3 regions of the Massilia sp. LMS1-1-1.1 genome follow, and region 1 is predicted to be linked to each of the others. Evidence: predicted binding sites of a transcription regulator. Region 1 holds the regulator's gene; each other region holds the start of a gene.
The links. Region 1 encodes LexA, which represses DNA repair genes until DNA is damaged. Its sites were predicted from a motif close to ACTGTATNNNNATACAGT; they were not measured.

Region 1 (6,910 bases):
CGCAAGCGCGCAGCCAACACGGCCGGTGGCGGCGGATCGCGCCGTGGCGGCAAGGAAGCGCCGGACCCGGTCTTGCCTGAAAAAAAGCGCGCACGCCGCCGCCTGGTCGGGGCCATTGCCCTGGCCCTGGGCGTGGCTGTCGGCTTGCCGATGCTGCTCGACTCCGAGCCGAAGGCGCCGTTCAACGATATCGCGATCGACATTCCATCGAAGGAAAAGGCCGTCGCACCTGCACCGGCGCCCGTGCCGGCCGTCCCGGCCCAGGCCGCAGCGAATGGCCTGGACCAGTCCGAGGAAATCGTCGACGCGCCGTTGCCGCCTGCGGCCAAGCCGACCCCTGCACCGACACCGGCCCCCGTGCTGGCGGCCGCCCAGCCTGCACCGGTCAAGCCGACCTATGTGGAACCGAAACCCGAGCCCAAGCCTGAACCCAAGCCGGTCAAGGTGGAGTCGAAGCCGGAGCCGAAGCACGAAACCAAGCCCGAGCCGAAACACGAGTCCAAGCCCGAACCCAAGCCTGAGCCCAAGCATGAAGTAAAGCCGGAAACCAAGCCCGAGCCGAAGCCTGCCAAGCCGGCGCAATCGGCTGACGATGCCGCGCGCGCGCTGGCGATTCTGGAAGGCAAGCCGCAAGAGAAAGCACAGGACAAGGCGCATGACGCGGGCAGCGGCAAGTTCGTGGTGCAGGTAGCGGCCCTGGCGACGCAGGACAAGGTCGACGAATTGCAGGACAAGCTGCGCGATGCGGGCATCAAGTCGTACACGCAGAAAGTTTCGAGCCCAGCGGGCGAGCGCATCCGCGTGCGCGTGGGGCCATTCGGCAGCCGCGAAGACGCTGAAAAGACCCGCGCCAAGCTGCAAAAGCTGGGCCTGGGCGGCAGCCTGGTACCGGCGTGATGTTGCAAGGCTGAACGCGCGTGACGATCTTCGATTACCTGGTGCTGTTCGTGCTGGTGACGTCCGTGCTGATCAGCATGATGCGTGGCCTGGTCAAGGAAATACTGTCATTGGTCAGCTGGATCGTGGCGTTCGTCATTGCCAACGCGTATGGCGCTACCCTGGCGAAATTCCTGCCGGAAGCCGTGCCTGGCGAAGCCATCCGTTTGTTGCTGGCTTTCGTCGTGCTGTTCATCGGCGTGCGCATTTTGATGGGATTGCTGTCCATGACGGTCGACGCACTCGTCAAGGTGACGGGCTTGAGCCTGGCTGACCGCACCCTGGGCACCCTGTTCGGCGTGGCGCGGGGCCTTGTGATCGTGCTGACCGCCGTCATCTTGTGTGGCATGACTTCCATACCGCAGCAGCCATTCTGGAAAAATGCGCAGCTCAGCCCGCTCGCGGAGCAGGGCGCGCGCGCCATCAAGCCTTATCTGCCTGCCGCTTACGCGCAGCATGTGAAATTTTGAATTTTTTTAAAATCAGTAGCACAGTTTAGGAGCACACCATGTGTGGCATCGTCGGCGTCGTTTCCCATCAACCTGTCAATCAATTGCTCTATGATGCATTGTTGCTCTTGCAACATCGCGGTCAGGACGCGGCAGGGATTGCGACCAATCACAGCAGTATGTTTTCCATGCACAAAGCCAACGGCCTCGTGCGTGACGTCTTCCGTACGCGTAACATGCGTTCGCTGCAAGGCACGACGGGCATCGGCCATTGCCGTTACCCGACGGCCGGTTCGTCGAGCGAAGAGGAAGCACAACCGTTCTATGTGAATGCGCCGTTCGGCATCACCCTGGCGCACAATGGCAACCTGACCAACTGGGAACAGTTGAAGCTGGAAATGTTCAAGAACGACCGCCGCCACATCAATACCGATTCCGATTCGGAAGTGCTGCTCAACGTGCTGGCGCATGAAATCCAGGAAGCGACGACGGGCCTGAACCTGGACCCGGAAGCCATCTTCAAGGCCGTTACCGTGCTGAACCGCCGCGTCAAGGGCGGTTACGCCGCCGTTGCGCAAATCGCCGGCGTGGGCTTGCTGGCCTTCCGCGATCCGCACGGCATCCGTCCTCTGTGCCTGGGCATCAATGAAACGGAGCAAGGTCCCGAATACCTGATCGCTTCCGAATCCGTGGCCCTGGAAGGCATGGGCTTCCGCTTCGTGCGCGACATCGGTCCCGGCGAAGCCGTCTTTATCGATGCAGACAAGAAATTGCACAGCGCCCAGTGCGCCGACAATGCCAGCCTGAACCCGTGTGTGTTCGAATTCGTCTACCTGGCCCGTCCCGACTCCGTCATCGACGGCGCTTCCGTGTACGCCACGCGCCTGAAAATGGGCGAATACCTGGCCGAAAAGATCCGCGCCGAATTGCCAGGCGTGCATATCGACGTGGTCATGCCGATTCCCGATTCCTCGCGTCCGGCCGCTATCCAGCTGGCCATGGCGCTGAACATCGAGTACCGCGAAGGCTTCATCAAGAACCGCTACATCGGCCGCACCTTCATCATGCCGGGCCAGGCGGCACGCAAGAAATCCGTGCGCCAGAAGCTCAACGCGATCCCGTCCGAATTCAAGGATAAAGTGGTGCTGCTGGTCGACGATTCCATCGTGCGCGGCACCACCAGCCGTGAAATCGTGCAGATGGCGCGCGAAGCGGGCGCGACGAAGGTCATCTTCGCTTCGGCCGCGCCACCGGTGATCTACCCGAACGTGTACGGCATCGACATGCCGACGCGCGACGAGCTGATCGCCTACGGCCGCACGACGGAAGAAGTGTGCCGCGAAATCACGGCCGACTACCTGGTCTACCAGGATATCGGCGCGCTGAAGCAGGCGATCGCCGACGTCAACCCGGCCCTGACCAACTTCGAGGCGTCGTGCTTCGATGGTATCTACGTGACGGGCGACGTGTCGCAGGAATACCTGGACCGCCTGGAATATGCGCGCCACCATCCGAAGGCGGCAGCGCCCGAAGATACGCCGCGTTCCCAGCTGAACCTGAACCTGGCGACAACGGAAGCATAAGTACCTGCCCGGCCGATGCCGGGCTTTTTTTCGGGGTCGGACCTTCAGGTCTGACCCCGGCATTTGCCTTGGGTTACGCGGCAAATCGAACTCCGGAACTTCCACCATGACCACCAAAAAAACCTACGGCTTCACCACCACCATCCTGCACAACGACCGCCGCAAGGGCATCGAACACGGCTCGCTGCACAAGCCCGTGCATACTTCCGTTGCTTTCGGTTACGCCGATGCGCGCCAGCTTGCTTCCGTGTTCCAGGGCAAGGAAGCGGGTTTCCGCTACGGCCGCCAGGGTAACCCGACCGTTTCCGCGCTGGAAGACAAGGTCAACAAGATGGAAGACGGCGTGGCGACCTTGTGTTTTGCCACCGGCATGGGCGCCATCGGCGCCGTCGTGCAATCGTTGCTGCGCGCGGGTGACCATGTCGTGTCGTCGGCCTTTTTGTTTGGCAACACCAACAGCCTGTGGCAAACGGTGACGGGGCAGGGCATGGCTGTGTCGTTCGTCGACGCCACGGACGTCGCCAACGTGGCGGCCGCCATTACGCCGGCCACGCGCATCGTGTTCGTGGAAACCATCGCCAATCCGCGCACGCAGATCGCCGACCTGAAAAAAATCGGCGACTTGTGCCGCGAAAAGGGCATCTTGTACATCGTCGACAACACGATGACGACGCCGTACCTGTTCCGCCCGAAAGCCGTGGGCGCGGGCCTGGTGGTCAATGCACTGACGAAGTCCATCGGCGGCCACGGTAATGCCCTTGGCGGCAGCTTGACGGACACGGGCGTGTTCGACTGGACGCAGTATCCGAACATCTTCGAGAATTACAAGAAGGCGGCGCCCGCGCAATGGGGCATCGCGCAAATCCGCGCCAAGGCCTTGCGCGATTTCGGCGCGTCGCTGGGGCCGGAAGCGGCGCACCATATCGCTGTCGGCGCGGAAACCATGGCCTTGCGCATGGATCGCACCTGCTCGAACGCTCTGGCGCTGGCCACCATGTTGCAGGCGGATCCAAGAGTGGCGGCCGTGCATTACCCGGGCCTGGCGTCGCACCCGCAGCACGCGCTGGCCACCGAGCTGTTCCGCAGCTATGGCTCGCTGTTCAGCTTTGAATTGAAGGATGGCATCGACTGCTTCGATTTCCTCAACCGTCTGAACCTGGCCATTCCCGCGAGCAACCTCGGCGACACGCGCACCCTCGTCATTCCCGTCGCCCACACGATTTTCTACGAGATGGGTGCCGAGCGCCGCGCCAGCATGGGCATTGCCGAATCCCTGATCCGTGTCTCCGTCGGTATCGAGGATGAAGCAGACTTATTGGAAGATTTCAGCAACGCACTGGACGCATAAGCAGCCGCGCACCATGTAAAAGGGCCGCGACAGTCATGCTGTCGCGGCCCTTTTTTTCGTGCGGCAGTTTAATGCCAGCTGCGCATCAGTCCGACGGCGAGGCCTTCCAACGCAAACTCGTCTTCGGGCGACACGGTGATCACCTTGAAGTCGGGATTTTCCGGCAGTAGTTCGATGACGGAACCCGTCTTCTTGTAGCGCTTGACGGTGACTTCGTCGCCGATGCGGGCGACGACGATCTGGCCATTCTTGGCGCTGTCGACCTTTTTGACGGCCAGCAAGTCGCCATCCATGATGCCGGCGTCGCGCATGGACCAGCCGCGCACCTTCAGCAGGAAGTCGGGTTTGGCCGAGAACAGGGCCGGGTCGACGTTGTAGCTCGCTTCCAGGTTTTCCTGGGCCAGGATGGGCGAACCGGCCGCCACCCGACCGATCAGGGGCAGCGACATCAGCAGGGCTGCAGGCACTTTCGATGGCGGCGCTTCGGCGGCCGCGCCGATCAGGCGGATGCCGCGCGAGGTGCCGGGCGAAATCTCGATCGCGCCCTTGCGGGCCAGGGCCTGCAAATGCTCTTCGGCCGCATTGGCCGATTTGAAACCCAGTTCATTGGCGATTTCGGCACGGGTGGGAGGAAAGCCCGTGTTTTCAATCGCGTCCTTGATCAGGTTCAGGATTTGTTCTTGTCGTGCTGTCAGCTTGATCATGAGCGGTGGGTGCATACTAAAATGCTGTCTATATGAACAGTCTGTATTTTTGTACAGTATCACCCACTATGCAAGGGGATTTCCGTGTTTTGGGCGAATTTCGCAAGAAATACTTGTCCACGGTCGGAAAGCACGGTGGCGCACGGGCTTTTCGGGCGCTTGTGGAAGGAATGATTGAAACGTTTGCAAAAGGCGGTTATAATCTTCGGCTGACCTTCCCACACCCGTCTTGACGCCGGGGTGGGCGATTATCAATCCGACCTGAAGGAGTTTGCATGCGTCATTATGAAATAGTCTTTATCGTCCATCCGGACCAAAGCGAGCAAGTGCCCGCGATGATCGAACGCTACAAAGCCAGCGTAACCACCCGCGGCGGTTCGGTTCACCGCGTGGAAGATTGGGGCCGCCGTCAAATGGCTTACTCGATCCAAAAGCTGCCTAAAGCACACTACATCTGCCTGAACATCGAATGCGACAACGAGACCTTGGTCGAGTTGGAAACAGCATTCAAATTCAATGATGCCGTGTTGCGTCACCTGACCGTTAAAATGAAGAAAGCTGAAACAGCTCCTTCGCCGATGATGAAATCGGTACAACGCGAAGACGCGGCCAAAAGCCACCGCACCGAAGCACCAGCAGCCGCTCCAGCCGCAGCAGCAGCTTAATTCTTGACCAGGATCGTGCGCTGAACCAGCTACAAGTAACCGCCATCATTGCCGAGCGCGAAATATTGCGCTATACCCCGGCAGGGTTGCCGATTGTGAATGCAGTATTGCAACACAGTTCGCAGCAGATGGAAGCAGGGATTGCCCGTTTGACCGAGTTTGATGTTGCCGCGCTAGCCGCTGGCGAAATCTCAGGCAGGTTCAGTCAGGCAAGCTTGGGCGGGGTGTATCAGTTCACGGGTTTCCTGGCCAGGAAGAGCCGCAACAGCAAGAGTTTGGTGTTTCACATCATTGATTTTAGTGCAGTCAATTCTGACTAGCGCATTTTAGATACAGGAGCCTGACATGGCATTCGGTAAAAAGTTCGACAAAAATAAGCTCAAGCTTAAAGAAAAACGCAAACAGCAAAACCCGTTGTTCAAACGCAAGAAGTTCTGCCGCTTCACCGCAGCTCACGTTGAGCAAGTCGACTACAAAGACGTCGACACGCTGAAAGACTTCGTCCAAGAAAACGGCAAGATCATGCCAGCACGCCTGACCGGTACCAAAGCGCACTACCAGCGCCAAGTTGACACCGCAATCAAGCGCGCTCGCTTCCTCGCGCTGCTGCCATACACCGATCTGCACCACGCTTAATCGGTCAGATATTCCTGGAGAAGAACTATGCAAATCATTCTGTTAGAAAAAGTTGTTAACGTCGGTAACCTCGGCGAAGTCGTCAAAGTCAAAGACGGTTACGCACGTAACTTCCTGATCCCGCAACGCCTGGCACGTCGTGCTACGGCAACCGCTGTGGCTGAATTCGAAGTCAAGCGCGCCGAACTGGAAAAAGCTGCTGCCGCCAAACTGGCCGCATCGCAAGCCCAGGGCGAAAAACTGAGCGGCCTGACCGTTCAAGTTGCTCAAAAAGCTGGTGTTGATGGCCGTCTGTTCGGTTCCGTCACCAACTTCGACATCGCTGAAGCGCTGACCAAGCAAGGTTTTGCTGTTGAAAAAGCACAAATCCGCATGCCTACCGGCCCGCTGAAGATCGTTGGCGAGCACAACGTTTCGGTTGCTCTGCACACCGACGTGGTCGTGGAAGTTGTTATCGCTGTCGTTCCAGACGCGAACGCGTAATTGTCTGCGGGCCTGGCCCGCAAGCATTGCCGCACTATGAAAAGCCGGGTTCGCCCGGCTTTTTTGTGGCCTTTTTTTCGCTCAATTTCAGCCCTTTATTTTTGCC
Region 2 (6,910 bases), on a different contig from region 1:
GCCCGCTGGCGCGAAATCAACGTGCCGGGCGAGAAGGAATACCGCAACCACGGTGTCGCCTACTGCCCGCACTGCGATGGCCCGCTGTTCAAGGGCAAGCGCGTGGCCGTGATCGGCGGCGGCAACTCGGGCGTGGAAGCGGCGATCGACCTGGCCGGTCTCGTGAAACACGTGACCCTGATCGAGTTCGGCGCGGAATTGCGCGCCGATGCGGTGCTGCAACGCAAGCTGCACAGCCTGCCTAACGTGACCGTGATTACGTCGGCGCAAACGACCGAGATCCACGGCGACGGCAAGATCGTCAATGGCCTGAGCTACACGGACCGCGTCAGCGGCGAGTCGAAAAAGGTCGAGCTGGAAGGCGTCTTCGTGCAAATCGGCCTGGTGCCGAACACGGAGTGGCTCAAAGGCACTGTGGCACTGTCGCGCCATGGCGAAATCGAAGTCGACGCCCGTGGCCAGACCTCGATCCCCGGCGTGTTCGCGGCCGGCGACGTCACCACGGTGCCGTACAAGCAGATCATCATCGCCACCGGCGAAGGCGCGAAGGCAGCTTTGTCCGCCTTTGACCACCTGATCCGCTCGGACGACGAGGAAGTGGTGGAAGAGTCCGCATCGAAAGAAGCATTGACGGCGTAAATCTTTACGCTGAAAAAAACCGGAACGGCCGCGAGGTGGTTCCGGTTTTTTTTATGTGTAGAAGAAACTTAGCTGCCCGCGTACAGCGGGTTGCTGGCCACATACACTTGCACGCCGTCGACGGGCATGTCCTTCGGCGCAATCTCTGCCAGGGCGAAGACGGTCTTGTTGTTGAAGGTTTGCACGTGCCACGTAAAACGCTGGCCGGCGCGCGCGATGGTGACGGTTTCGCCGCGCGTGACGTTGATGTGGCGGGTATCGGGTTGCAGCTCGATGCTGCGCTGGGCGGCCGCGTGCGGGGCGCTGCTGCCATAGTCGGCGGCCGTGCCCGTGGGGCCGGCCGCGAGGGCCGAGGTGGCAAGGGTGGCAAAAGCGGCGCACAAAATCGCCAGGGCGCTGCGGTGGGTGTTCAACATAGTCATCTCCAAGAATAAGCCTGGCGCAGCGAGTAGCCGCGCCATATTGTCGTTGTGGCTGCACCGGGATCGCCGGTTTTTGCAACACGGCATCCTAAGCGTTTCTTGTCGGATCTGCAAAGTCCTATTTCACAATTGCATGGTCGCCGCCAGCGGCACGTCCGGCGCCAAATGGCTGGTCAGCACGATGCGCTGGCGGCAAATTGCAGCAAAGCATGATGGGCCAGACGCAAGCGCAGCACGCGGTAGAGAGAAAAGCTGCGGGGCAGGGGCAGAATCGGGGTAGCGCTGATTCTAGAGCATTTGCGGTCCCACAATGGGAAAAGCCCTTCGGTTCAGAGAACCAAAGGGCTTTTCTTTTATTGGCGGAGCGGACGGGACTCGAACCCGCGACCCCCGACGTGACAGGCCGGTATTCTAACCAACTGAACTACCACTCCAAGCTCGTATGATCTGTGTTGCTGATCCATGAAGCACTGGATAATTTTCTGTATTGGTGGTGGGTGCTGAGAGGCTCGAACTCCCGACCTACGCCTTGTAAGGGCGCCGCTCTACCAACTGAGCTAAGCACCCGCATACCCAGAAAACTATCCCGACGTTTGTCACCACGTCTGGAAGAGGCACTATTATAGGGGGCGCTTTCGTGCTTGTGCAACTATTCTTGAGGGGGAACAGCAGTTTTTTTGCTGAAAAGCGCAAAAATATTCAGGGAAGGGGGAACCGACGTGTTTTCTGCTTCTGAAATGGGAAAAGCCCTTCGGTTCAGAGAACCAAAGGGCTTTTCTTTTATTGGCGGAGCGGACGGGACTCGAACCCGCGACCCCCGACGTGACAGGCCGGTATTCTAACCAACTGAACTACCACTCCAAGCTCGTATGATCTGTATTGCTGATCCATGAAGCACTGGACAGTTTTCTGATTTGGTGGGTGCTGAGAGGCTCGAACTCCCGACCTACGCCTTGTAAGGGCGCCGCTCTACCAACTGAGCTAAGCACCCGTTGCTTGTCTCAGAAAACCATCCCGACGTTTGTCACCACGTCTGGAAGAGGCGCTATTATAGGACGGAAAAAATCCTTCTGCAAGCGCTTTTTTCACTTTACTCTGTAATACCCCACTGCGACAGCATCCACGCCATATTGAATGCGTTTTCGGCGATGGCGTTATAGCGGCCCGAAGCGCCGCCGTGGCCGGCGCCCATATTCGTTTTCAGCAGCAGGGGATTGCCGTCCGTCTTGTACGCGCGCAGCTTGGCCACGTATTTCGCCGGTTCCCAGTACATGACCTGGCTGTCGTTCAGGCCCGTCGTCACCAGCATGGCGGGGTAATTCTTGCGCGCAATGTTGTCGTAAGGCGAGTAGCTGAGCATGTAGTCGTAGGCCGCCTTCTGGTTCGGGTCGCCCCATTCCAGGTATTCGCCCGTCGTCAGCGGCAGGCTGGCGTCCATCATGGTGTTCATCACGTCGACGAAGGGCACGGCCGCGTGCACGGCGTGGAACAGCTCGGGGCGCATGTTGACGACGGCGCCCATCAAGAGGCCGCCGGCGCTGCCGCCCTGGATGATCAGGCGGTTCGGGCTCGTCCATTTTTCGCGCACCAGGTAGTCGGCGCTGTCGATGAAGTCATTGAAGGTGTTTTTCTTCTTCATCAGCATGCCGTCTTCATGCCAGGCTTCGCCCATGTCGGTGCCGCCGCGGATATGCGCTTGCGCATAGATGACGCCACGGTCCAGCAGGCTGATGCGGCTGATGGCAAAACTGGCTTCCGTCGAGATGCCGTACGATCCATACGAGTACAGCAGCAGCGGCGCGGAACCGTCGAGCTTGACGCCTTTCTTGTAGACGATCCACAGCGGCACTTGCACGCCATCGCGCGCTGTCACCCACAGGCGCTGTGTCGTGTAGCGGCTGCCGTCAAAGCCGCCGACGATTTCCTGCTGCTTGAGCACCGTGCGCTTGCCGTCTTGCATGCCGACGTCGATGACGGTGGGGGGCGTGACGGGCGACTGGTAGGACATGCGAAATTGTGTGGCGGAAAACTCCGGCGTACCGGCCGCCGTGGCCAGGTAGACGGGGTCGTCGAACTGCACCGTCTTCCAGTTATGCCGCGCGAAATCATGGATGCGGGCGCGGTTCAGGGCACGGGCCTTTTCCATCACCACCAGGTAGCCCTGGAAGACGTCGATGGATTGGATCACGGCGTCCTTGTTGTGCGGCACGACGCTCTTCCAGTTCTTCGGCTGCGGGGCGGTCACTGGCGCGCTGACGACGCGGAAATTCTTCGCCTCCTTGTTGGTCAGAATATACAGCTGGCCGTCGCGGTGTTCGATGCCGTAGCGGTGGCCTTTTTCCCGTTTCAGCACGGACTGGAAACTGCCTTCCGGCTTGCTCGTTGGCAGCAGCAGCACTTCGCTCGTATCCGTGCTGCGCGCAGTGAGCACGAAGTAGCGATGGTCGCGCGTGCGGCTCACGCCGATGGCGAACTGTTCCACTGGCTCGTGGTAGACCTGCTGCAAGGTGCCACCCAGAGGCAGGAGGAACAAGCGGTCCGCGCGCTTGGTGGTGGCGTCTTCCTGCGTCAGCATCAGGGTGGCATTGTCCGCCGCCCAGGCCAGGGACGTGACTCTAGGCATGGTATCGCCCAGCAGCTTGCCCGTCTTCAAATCCTTGACATGCAGTTCGTACTGGCGGAAACCCGTCGTGTCGGTAGTGTAGGCCAGCAACTGTTCATTCGGGCTGATGGCAAACGCGCGTACGGCAAAGAATTTGTGGCCTTCGGCCAATTGATTCTGATCGAGCAGGATTTCTTCAAGCGCTTGCGCATCGTGGGCGCCGCTCTTGCCGACAGGACGGCGGCAGTGAATCGGGTATTGCTTGCCCGCTTCCGTGCGCGTGTAATAGTAGAAATTGCCCTGGCGCGCAGGCACGGACAGGTCCACTTCCTGCATGCGTCCCTTCACTTCCGCAGTCACCTTGTCGGCCAGCGGCTGGATCGGGGCCGTGACGGCGGCCGTGTAGGCATTTTCCGCATTCAGGTAATCGATCACGGCAGGATCGCTCTTCTTTTGCAGCCAGCGGTAGTCGTCCGTGACGACTGTGCCGTGGCGCGTTTCCTGCCAGGCCGTCTTGGCGGCGACAGGTGCGGCGGCGGTAGCGACAGTGGCGGCATCGGCGGCCAGCGCGGATGGCGCCAGCGAGGACAGCAGCAGGGCCGGCAGGATGGATAACCAGGCGGACCGGCGGCGCGCAGCGTGATGGGCGATAGACAAGGCGACTCCTTTGAATAGTTGTGTCAGGATTGTAATCTTGCTATTGGGAAAAGCAACCGCCTTGCGCGTGCGTTTCAACTTGCGTCCACGGGCATTTCCAGCGATACTGTATATAACTACAGTATCCCGCCGCGAGGTGTCCTTGACCACATCTGCCTCCCCCCTTCCCGAGCCACCCGCCGCCCGTCGCTGGATTGCCCATCTGGACATGGATGCCTTCTTTGCCTCCGTGGAACTGTTGAAATATCCGGAACTGCGTGGCGAAGCCGTCGTCATTGGCGGCGGGCGCTTGCAGCAGCCCGTGTTGCAGGAAGACGGCACGCGGCAGTTTGCGCGCATGCGCGACTACGTGGGGCGCGGCGTCGTTACCACGTCGACCTATGCGGCGCGCGTGTTCGGCGTGTTTTCCGCCATGGGCATCATGAAGGCGGCCAAGCTGGCGCCCGACAGCATCCTGCTGCCGGCCGATTTCGAAGCCTACCGCGAGTATTCGGCCCGCTTCAAGCAGGCCGTGGCCCAGTTGTGCCCCATCATCCAGAACGTGGGCATCGATGAAATCTATGTCGATCTCACCGAATACGGCGAGCAGGCGCCGGCCATGGCGGCGCGCCTGAAGGCGGCCGTGTCCGAGGCGACGGGCTTGTCGTGCTCGATCGGCCTGGCACCGAACAAATTGCTGGCGAAAATCTGTTCCGACCTGGAAAAACCGGATGGCCTGACCATCCTGAACCCGGAAGATATTGAAACGCGCGTGTGGCCCTTGCCGGCGAAAAAGATCAACGGCATCGGTCCGAAAGCGACGGCCAAGCTGGAAGCGCTAGGTATTTTCACCATCGGCGAGCTGGCCCGGGCCGACATGGCCATGCTGCGCACGCAGTTCGGCGACCTGTACACGGGCTGGCTGCGCCAGGCGGCGCTGGGCATCGATGACCGGCCCGTGCAGACGAGCCGGGAAACCAAGTCCGTCAGCCGCGAAACGACGTTCGAGCGCGACTTGCAGGTGGTGCGCGACCGCGCCACCCTGTCGGAAAAGCTGGAAAGCCTGTGCACGCGCGTAGCGGGCGACCTCGATAAACAGTCGCTGGCGGGGCGCACGGTGGGCATCAAGCTGCGCTTCGAGGATTTCAGCACCGTCACGCGCGACATTACCTTGCCCAGCGCCACGGCGGATGCCGCCGCCATCCTGCGCGCCAGCCGCGATTGCTTGCGGCGCGTGCCATTTGACAAGAAAATCCGCCTGCTGGGCGTGCGCATCTCGACCTTGTCCGACCCGGCCCTCGTGACGCGGCAGGCGCCAGCCCAGGCGGAGCTGTTTCCCGCCCTGTAGCGACTTTCCCCACGCAGCAACAACACCGCGCCAGTCCGCGCTTTTGACGGCATTCCCGTGTCGAAAGTGTAGAATGGCGTTCCCCTGGCACTACTGAAACAAACGGAAGACAAAAACTATGTGGTTCAAGAATCTTCAGATTTACCGCCTGCCCGCACCGTGGGCTTACACGCCAGAACAACTGGAAGAGGCGCTGTCCTCGAACAAATTTACGCCGGCGACCAGCATGGATCTGATGCGCCAGGGCTGGGATACGCCACGCCCGAACGGCGGCCTGGTCCACGTGGTCAACAAACAGATGCTGATCTTGCTGGGCACGGAAAAGAAACTGCTGCCAGCGACCGTCATCAACCAGGTGGCCAAGGCCCGCGCCGCCGAGATGGAAGAAGCGCAAGGCTTTGCCCCAGGCAAGAAAGCCATGAAGGAATTGAAGGAACGCGTGGCCGACGAACTGCTGCCGCGCGCCTTCAGCATCCGCAGCAACGTCTGGACGTGGATCGACCCCGTCAATGGCTGGCTGGTGGTCGATGCCGCCAGCCCGGCAAAAGCCGATGAAGTCATCAAGCTGCTGTTGAAAGCCGTCGACAAACTGCCGCTGGAAAGCCTGCGCGTGCAGCGTTCGCCCGTGGCGGTGATGACGGAATGGTTGCAAGCGGACGATGCGCCGGCCGGCTTCACGGTCGACATGGATACGGAATTGCGCGCCACGGGCGAAAGCAAGGCCACCGTGCGCTACGTGCGCCACACCCTGGAAGCGGACGACGTGCGCCGCCACATCGCGGCCGGCAAGCAGTGCACGCGCCTGGCCATGACGTGGAACGACAAGATCTCGTTCGTGCTGACGGAGTCGCTGGCCATCAAGAGCGTCAAGCCGCTGGACGTGATCAAGGAAACGGAATCGAGCACGAAGAACGACGAAGAGCGTTTCGACGGCGACGTGATGCTGATGACGGGCGAGCTCTCCAAGCTGATGGCTGACGTGGTCGAAGCCTTGGGCGGTGAAGCGACGGCGTAACCGCCGTCATGCCGGTACAAAAAAAGGAGCTGCGGCTCCTTTTTTTTCGTCTGCGCAATATGTCGCGCCATAAAAAAAAGCGCCTTGCACGGTGAAGTGCAAGGCGCTTTCAGACAAGCTAATTCACAACGTCACATTAGAACTTGTAGTTGCCGGTGACGTAGAACGAACGCATCATTGGATCGGCGTAGCGTGGGTCGAAACCGATCTGGTGGCCCGACGAAGCGCGCAGCGACAGCGGTGGTGCA
Region 3 (6,910 bases), 130 kb from region 1:
CCTGCTGCGCATGGGCGGGCTGATCGCGGCCGCCGGCATGCTGGGCGCCGGCGCGGGCCGCGATCACGTCGACGTGTTTGCCGCCTGCATGTTTGTCTATTCCATCGGTTTCGGCCTGTTCAACGGCGCGCTGATCCGCAGCGCGATCACGGCCAGCAAGGAGGCGATGACCTTGACGACGGCCGCCATGAGCTTGCTGTACTGCATTTATCTGTCCGCCTGGCTGCAGTTGTACAACGTGCTGTGCCAGCGTTTCGGCTATGCGCTGGAAACGTATGCGCTGCTCAATATTCCCGTCATCGTGGCCATCACGGCCTGCCTGCTGCTGTTTACGCGGGGCATGGCGGGGCGCCGGGAAAGCGGGGTGCGGCTGGCCCGGCACTGATGGCGCAACGATGCGCCTGTTCTCGACCTTGTTTTACCTCCTGCGACGTTTATTGACACTCTCCTGCGGAAAATGGTGCGCCCATGAAAATAGATGACCTGGCCTCGAAACACGATCAAGCAAAGATTTTCAACCTCGAATACGAGTTCCGCATCAACCGGCTGAAACTCGATTACATCACCCTGGCCGATGTCCGGCCGGCCGGCAGCGACCTGGAGCAACTGGCCGTGGAACACCAAACGGGCATCGACGCCCTGCGCAGCTTCGTAGCCCTGAACTTCAATCATTTCAACGCGGCAAGCTGCTCCTCGCTCAGCTGCATCCCCACGCGCGCGCTCGGCGACGACGAGCGCTACCTGCACCGCATCTGGATGGGCGGACCGCTACCGGCCATCGCGTTTGACGCGATCGGGCAGTGGGGCGCGGCGCTGGAAGAAGTGCGGCGCAACGGCGGCGCGCCATACGTCTCCATCCTGTGGGTATGGGATGCGCAGCAGCTGCGCAATGACGAGCGCTTCAGCCCCACGGGCGGCGCCGGGCGCTACACGATAGGCCGCTACGCCATCGGCGGCACGACCCTGCACATCAACTCGCTGCGCGCGCTGGCGCTCGATTTCGCGCCGGCCCGCTTCGACACCCTCGACACCCTGCATACGCAGCGCTACTTCGCCACCTTGTCCGATTATTTCCGCATCCTCATCATGTGCGAATACGGCGGCATGTATATGGATGTCGATACGATCCCGCATAATCCGGCGACGATTTTCCTGATGAAGCCGGAAGTGCCCGATTATTTCCAGCGCAAGGATGGTGACGGCGAAGAGCGCCGGCATGTCAGCTGGATGAATCTGTTTCTCGATGAAACGGGCATGCTGATCGCCAAGAAGAACGATGCCGCACTGCGCGTGATCCAGCGCAATGTGAACCTTGCCTATGCGGGCATCGACGCGCAAGTTCCCCGTTCCTGCCCGCAATTCGAGGCGCGGCTGTTTGGCCAGTTCTATGCGGAATGGAAGAAAAACCTGGGCGTGACCGTGCTCAGCCATGCCGAGTTCTACCAGCGCTATTGCGTGCTGTATGACGGCGCGCGGGAAGCGGTGGTGGGCGGCATCCGCGGCATGCGCCTGCTGGACGATATCATTACCGACATGCACATTCCCTTGAGCGACGAGGAACGGCGCGCGTATGCGCGTTGCGTGGCGCGGCTCGACGAGATCGGCTGGCAGCTTGACGATCCTTTGATCCTGCCCGACATCGTCGACGTGTTCGATATCGAGGAAGTGCCGCGTATGGCCTATGCGGCCCAGCTGCGGGCCGACATCGACCATTTTCACTATTACTCGGTGCTGTCGGACGACCCGCAGCTCGACCGCGTGAATACCGTCTTTTGCCGCTACCTGCTGGCCCACCGTTCGCAGCATATTGCCGCCGGTGCGTTCTGGCGCCCGACCGTCGGCCGCCACGGCAGCCGCATGCCGGCCGTCAGCGATGCCGCCCCGCCAGGTGACGAGGCGCAGGCGGACCTGCTGTCGCATGCGCCGCTCACGCTGGTGCGGGGCGAACTGCTGGATGACGAGACGAAGAACCGCATGGCAAAGCTGCTGTTTGCCACCAGCTACCTCGAATACTGCTCGTTCGGTAATAAATTGAATCTGCAATTCGTCGAATTGCAGCGGCGGCAAAACATCGACCCGTATCTGGCGTACATCCACGGCCTGCATGACGAGGACGAGCGTTTCATCGGCTTTTTCACGGCCGCGACGATGGACGAGTTCCAGGCCTGCGGCGCCGTCTCCTATTACCGCGACGACATGAAGGCGCTCGACGATGCCTATGATGAATTCGTGCTCGCGCATGCGCGTGCCGACGACTGTTTCGTCAGCAGCCTGGCCATCGACGAGAAATACCGGGGCCAGGGTTTATTCAGGCAGATGTTCCATGAAATCCGCGACCTGGCCGGCCGCAAGGGCTGCGCGCGCATCACCCTGACGGTGTGGGAAAAGAGCGAAGCGCTGCAAGTGTATCTGCACAAGGGTTTTCGCAGCGTGGGCACGTTCGACTATGCCTACAGCCTGTTCTATGACCGGCTGCATTTCCTCGTGTATGAGGGTAACTGAGGAGGAAATTGAGGAAGCAGGGGGCGGCCGGCAGCCGCCCCGTGAGTAGCGTTACAAAGCGAGGAAGGCCAAGGCCGCCACGGCCGTCGGCAGCAGGGCGCCGGCCAGAAGGCCGACGGCGCCGATCGATTCATCCTTGAAGCCGCGGCGCAGCAGGGCCACGCCGGCCGGGTTCGGCGCATTGGCGATGACGGTCAGGCCGCCACCGGCCACGGCGCCGGCCATCAGCATGTATTTCGCTTCATCCGTCATGCCGACGATCAGCGAACCGAGGTAAGTGAGGGCCGCATTGTCGGTAATGGCCGTCAAGCCCAGGGCGCCGAAGAACAGGGCCAGCGGCTTCAGGCTCGAGACGATGGGTTGCAGCCACCATTGCTGCATGCCGCCCAGTACCACCAGGCCGCCGAGGAAGAAGCCGACCAGCAAGCCTTCCTTGAGGATCAGCGGGCTTTGGTAGCGCTCGTACGCCTGCACGAAGCCGAGGAAGAACAGGAACAGGCCGATGAACAGCACGGGATGGTGCGCCAGGGTCACCACGCCGGCCAGCACGATCATGTGCACGAGACTGACGGCCAGCGGCACTTTGGGCGCTTCCACTTCGCCGGCCTTCGGCTTGATGTCGGAAGTATTGCTGTGCAGGTATTTGCGCAGCAATATGCTCACGCCCGTGGCGTTGATCAGCACGGCGATGGCGGCCTTCCAGCCGAAGTGGCTGGCCATGTAGGCGCTATCCCAGTTCCACGTGGTAGCCACCATCAGCACGGGCGGCGCCGCGTACGAAGTCAGGGTGCCGCCGATGGAAACGTTGACGAAGAGCACGCCCAACGCGCCATATTTCAGCCATTCAGGGATGCCCGGGCGGAAGATTTGCGGCGCCAGCATCAGCGCGGCCAGAGTCATGGCGGCCGGTTCCGTAATCAGGGAGCCCGTCAGTGGCACGAGCGCCAGGCCCAGCCAGACGAGGGCCAGTTCCGTGCGCAGCGGCATCACGCGCGCCACGCTTTTCAACAGGCGCTGCACGGCGTCGAGCACGGGGCGCGAGGCGGCCACGACCATGACGACAAAGACGAACAGGGGCTCCGTGTAATGGCGCGACTCGGCATACTCGATGGCCGCATCGCTGCCCGAGACAAAGGCCATGATGAGGATCAGGATGAAGGCCCAGAAGCCGAACACGACTTCGACTTCGCCCAGCAAGTGCAGCAAGCCCGCATGGCGGGGATGGCGCCGCGACAAGGTTTCAAACGACTTGGCGGCAAAGGTGTGGATGAGCGCAAGGCCGAAGACGATGGCGCTGATGATTTGGATGGTGGTCAAATGCGTTTCCTTATGGACGGAGGAAGCCGGCTGGTACGTTGCCAACCGGTAAGGAGAGTGCTTATGGTACAGCAATCGATGCCGAAAACGGGGTTTTTCGGACATGGCGGAGCGGCCCCGGCGGTAGCGGCAGTCAGATAAACCTTGCCAAAAGTGGCGCTGGATAGTACTGTATATGCATACAGTATTTATCTATCTATCCAATGATGCAACATTCTCAATTGATGGCCTCGCCGGAAGCCTTGCACCCGTCCTTGTGGCGCGCATCGCAGCTGGGGCAGGGCGCCACGCGCTGCCTGGACACCGGCTTTGCCGCCCTGTCCGCGCAGCTGCCCGGCGGGGGCTGGCCCAGCGGCAGCCTCATCGACCTGCTGGTGCAGCAGCCGGGCAGCGGCGAATTGCGGCTGCTGGCGCCCGCGCTGGCGCAACTGCCGGGCTTGCCCATCGTGCTGCTGCAGCCACCGCATCCGCCGCAGGCACTGGCCCTGGCCGCGCAGGGACTGGCGCCGTCGCAACTGCTGTGGCTCAAAAGCGCCGGCAGCAAGGATGCCTTGTGGGCGGCGGAAAATATCTTGCGCAGCGGTACCTGCGGCGCCTTGCTGTTCTGGCAGCCGCACGTGCGCGCCGACAGCCTGCGCCGTTTGCACCTGGCCGCGCAAAGCGGCAACACCCTGTTCTGCATGCTGCGCCCTTTGCACGGCGCGCAGGATGCGTCGCCGGCGCCGCTGCGCCTGTCCGTGCGCCCGGCCGCCGGCGGCATCGAGATCGGCTTCATCAAGCGCCGGGGACCGCAGCGCGACGCGCCCCTGTTCCTGCCCCTGCAACCTCCTTCATTACTGCTACGCCATGCGACTCTGGATCGGCCTGTGCCTGCCCCGGCTCCCGCTCGAAGTATTTTGCCCGCGCTGGTCTGCTGACAGCCTCGGCGTGGTGCTGGAGCAGGAGCAAGTGATGGCCGTGTCGCCGCTGGCGCGGGCGGCCGGCATCCGGCCGGGCATGCGCCGCGCCGGTACGCTGATGCTGGCGCCGCAGGCACGCCTGCACGAGCGCTCTCCTGACCTGGAAGCGCAAGCCCTGCAGGCGGTGGCGCTGGCGCTGCTGCAGTATTCGCCGCTGGTGGCGCAAGGCGAGGAAGCGACCCTGCTCGTCGATGCGGGCGCCAGCCTGCGCCTGTTCGGCGGCGTGCGCGCCCTGTGCCTGCACATCGCGGCCAGCTTGCGCGCGCTCGGCTACACGGCCCAGCTGTCGTGCGCCCCGACGGCGCGCGGTGCCTGGCTGCTGGCACGCGCCGCTACGCGCCGGCGCCGCGTACTGGGCATGGAGAGTCTGATCCGCCGCCTCGACGGCCTGCCGTGCGCCTTGCTGCCGCCCGCGCGCCCTTACCTCGACTGGTTCGAGGGCATCGGCTGCCGCACCCTGGGGCAACTGCGCCACTTGCCTCGGCCCGGCTTGCAGCGTCGTTGCGGCGCAGCCTTGCTCGACATGCTCGACGATGCGCATGGCCACAGCACGGAACTGTTCGTGTGGCTCGAAGCGCCGCCCACGTTCCGCGCCAGCCTGGAATTGTTCGACCGCGTGGAGCACGCCGACGCGCTGCTGTTCGGCGCGCGCCGCCTGCTGCAGCAAATGACGGGCTGGCTGTGCGCGCGGCAATTTGCCGTCGAGCGCATCCAGCTGCTGCTGGCGCACGAGCGGGGCAGGGTGGCGCGCCCGCCCACCGTCATCGACCTGGCGCTGGGCGAGGCCGTGTGGCGCGACGAGCACCTGGTGCGCCTGCTCAAGGAGCGCCTGGCGCAGCTGGCACTGGAGGCGCCCGTGATCGGTCTCACCCTGGAAGCGCTGCAGGTGCAGCCGATGGCGCCGCCCAGCGAAACCCTGTTCCCCGAGCCGGGCGGCACGCCGCAGGAACGCCAGCGTCTGCTGGAATTGCTGGTGGCGCGCCTGGGCACGGACAATGTCTTGCAGGCCGCGCCGCGCGCCGATTACCGTCCCGAAGCGGCCAACCAGTGGTTGCCGCTGCCGGCCAAGGTCGGCGCCAGGAACGCCCAGCCGGACTTGCCGCCGGGCTTGGCCGGCATGCCCCGTCCCGGCTGGCTGCTGGCCCAGCCCATCGCCCTGCTGATGCGCGAGCACCGGCCGTTTTATGGCTCGCCTCTGAAAATGGTGTCCGTTGCCGAACGCATAGAGGCGGGCTGGTGGAGCCAGTCGCAGGCGCGCGATTATTTCATCGCCGAAGGCCTCGACCACGCCCATTACTGGGTCTACCGCGAACGCATCGCCGGCAGCGGAGAAGACGCCGCGCCGCGCTGGTTTTTGCATGGCTTGTTTGGCTGAATGGGCTGTCCTGCTGAAACTGCCGTGCTTGGCTATACTGGCTCCCCGGCGCCGCATCTTTCATTGAAACAAAGGATATCCATGACACAGCTTTCCGACTTCCCCATCACCCAAAAATGGCCCGCCCGCCATCCCGAGCGCCTGCAGCTGTACTCGCTGCCGACGCCGAACGGTATCAAAGTTTCGATTTTGCTGGAAGAGCTGGGCCTGGCCTACGAGCCGCACCTGGTCAGCTTCGAGCGCAACGATCAGACATCGCCCGCGTTTCTGTCCCTCAATCCGAACAACAAGATTCCCGCCATCCTCGATCCGAACGGCCCTGATGGCAAGCCGCTGGCGCTGTTCGAGTCGGGTGCCATCCTGCTGTACCTGGCCGAAAAGACAGGCAAGTTCATTCCCCAGGACGCGGGCCTGCGCTATGAAACGATACAGTGGCTGATGTTCCAGATGGGCGGCATCGGCCCCATGTTCGGCCAGGTGGGCTTCTTCCACAAATTCGCCGGCAAGGATTACGAGGACAAGCGTCCGCTCGAACGCTATCTCGGCGAAGCGAAGCGTTTGCTGGGCGTGCTCGAGCAGCGCCTGCAGGGCCGCGACTGGATCATGGGCAGCCAATACACGATTGCCGACATCGCCATCTTCCCGTGGGTACGCTGCCTGGTGGGTTTTTACGGCGCGGGCGAGCTGGTCGGTTTTAACAACTTCCCGAATGTGCAGCGCGTGCTGGATGCTTTCCTGGCCCGGCCTGCCGTCATCA

Region 2: a site for LexA is predicted at 4,426-4,443, ahead of dinB (DNA polymerase IV). Genes of this name have one in related genera too.
Region 3: a site for LexA is predicted at 3,988-4,005, ahead of imuA (translesion DNA synthesis-associated protein ImuA). Genes of this name have one in related genera too.

Annotation. Positions count from the first base shown of each region.
Region 1 covers NZ_JBFPNG010000001.1:1,513,422-1,520,331, reverse strand. The annotation lists gene MRBLMS1_RS07000 (SPOR domain-containing protein) at 1-897, shown strand, start outside; gene MRBLMS1_RS06995 (CvpA family protein) at 918-1,406, shown strand; gene purF (amidophosphoribosyltransferase) at 1,445-2,968, shown strand; gene MRBLMS1_RS06985 (cystathionine gamma-synthase family protein) at 3,075-4,316, shown strand; gene lexA (transcriptional repressor LexA) at 4,385-5,020, opposite strand; gene rpsF (30S ribosomal protein S6) at 5,296-5,685, shown strand; gene priB (primosomal replication protein N) at 5,706-6,005, shown strand; gene rpsR (30S ribosomal protein S18) at 6,031-6,321, shown strand; gene rplI (50S ribosomal protein L9) at 6,349-6,804, shown strand.
Region 2 covers NZ_JBFPNG010000066.1:131,223-138,132, forward strand. The annotation lists gene ahpF (alkyl hydroperoxide reductase subunit F) at 1-639, shown strand, start outside; gene MRBLMS1_RS28600 (CzcE family metal-binding protein) at 708-1,055, opposite strand; tRNA gene MRBLMS1_RS28605 (tRNA-Asp) at 1,419-1,495, opposite strand; tRNA gene MRBLMS1_RS28610 (tRNA-Val) at 1,553-1,628, opposite strand; tRNA gene MRBLMS1_RS28615 (tRNA-Asp) at 1,846-1,922, opposite strand; tRNA gene MRBLMS1_RS28620 (tRNA-Val) at 1,977-2,052, opposite strand; gene MRBLMS1_RS28625 (S9 family peptidase) at 2,152-4,320, opposite strand; gene dinB (DNA polymerase IV) at 4,463-5,647, shown strand; gene MRBLMS1_RS28635 (recombination-associated protein RdgC) at 5,766-6,662, shown strand; gene MRBLMS1_RS28640 (TonB-dependent receptor) at 6,799-6,910, opposite strand, start outside.
Region 3 covers NZ_JBFPNG010000001.1:1,645,992-1,652,901, reverse strand. The annotation lists gene MRBLMS1_RS07565 (MFS transporter) at 1-385, shown strand, start outside; gene MRBLMS1_RS07560 (GNAT family N-acetyltransferase) at 469-2,502, shown strand; gene MRBLMS1_RS07555 (putative Na+/H+ antiporter) at 2,554-3,819, opposite strand; gene imuA (translesion DNA synthesis-associated protein ImuA) at 4,026-4,736, shown strand; gene MRBLMS1_RS07545 (Y-family DNA polymerase) at 4,666-6,153, shown strand; gene MRBLMS1_RS07540 (glutathione binding-like protein) at 6,235-6,910, shown strand, end outside.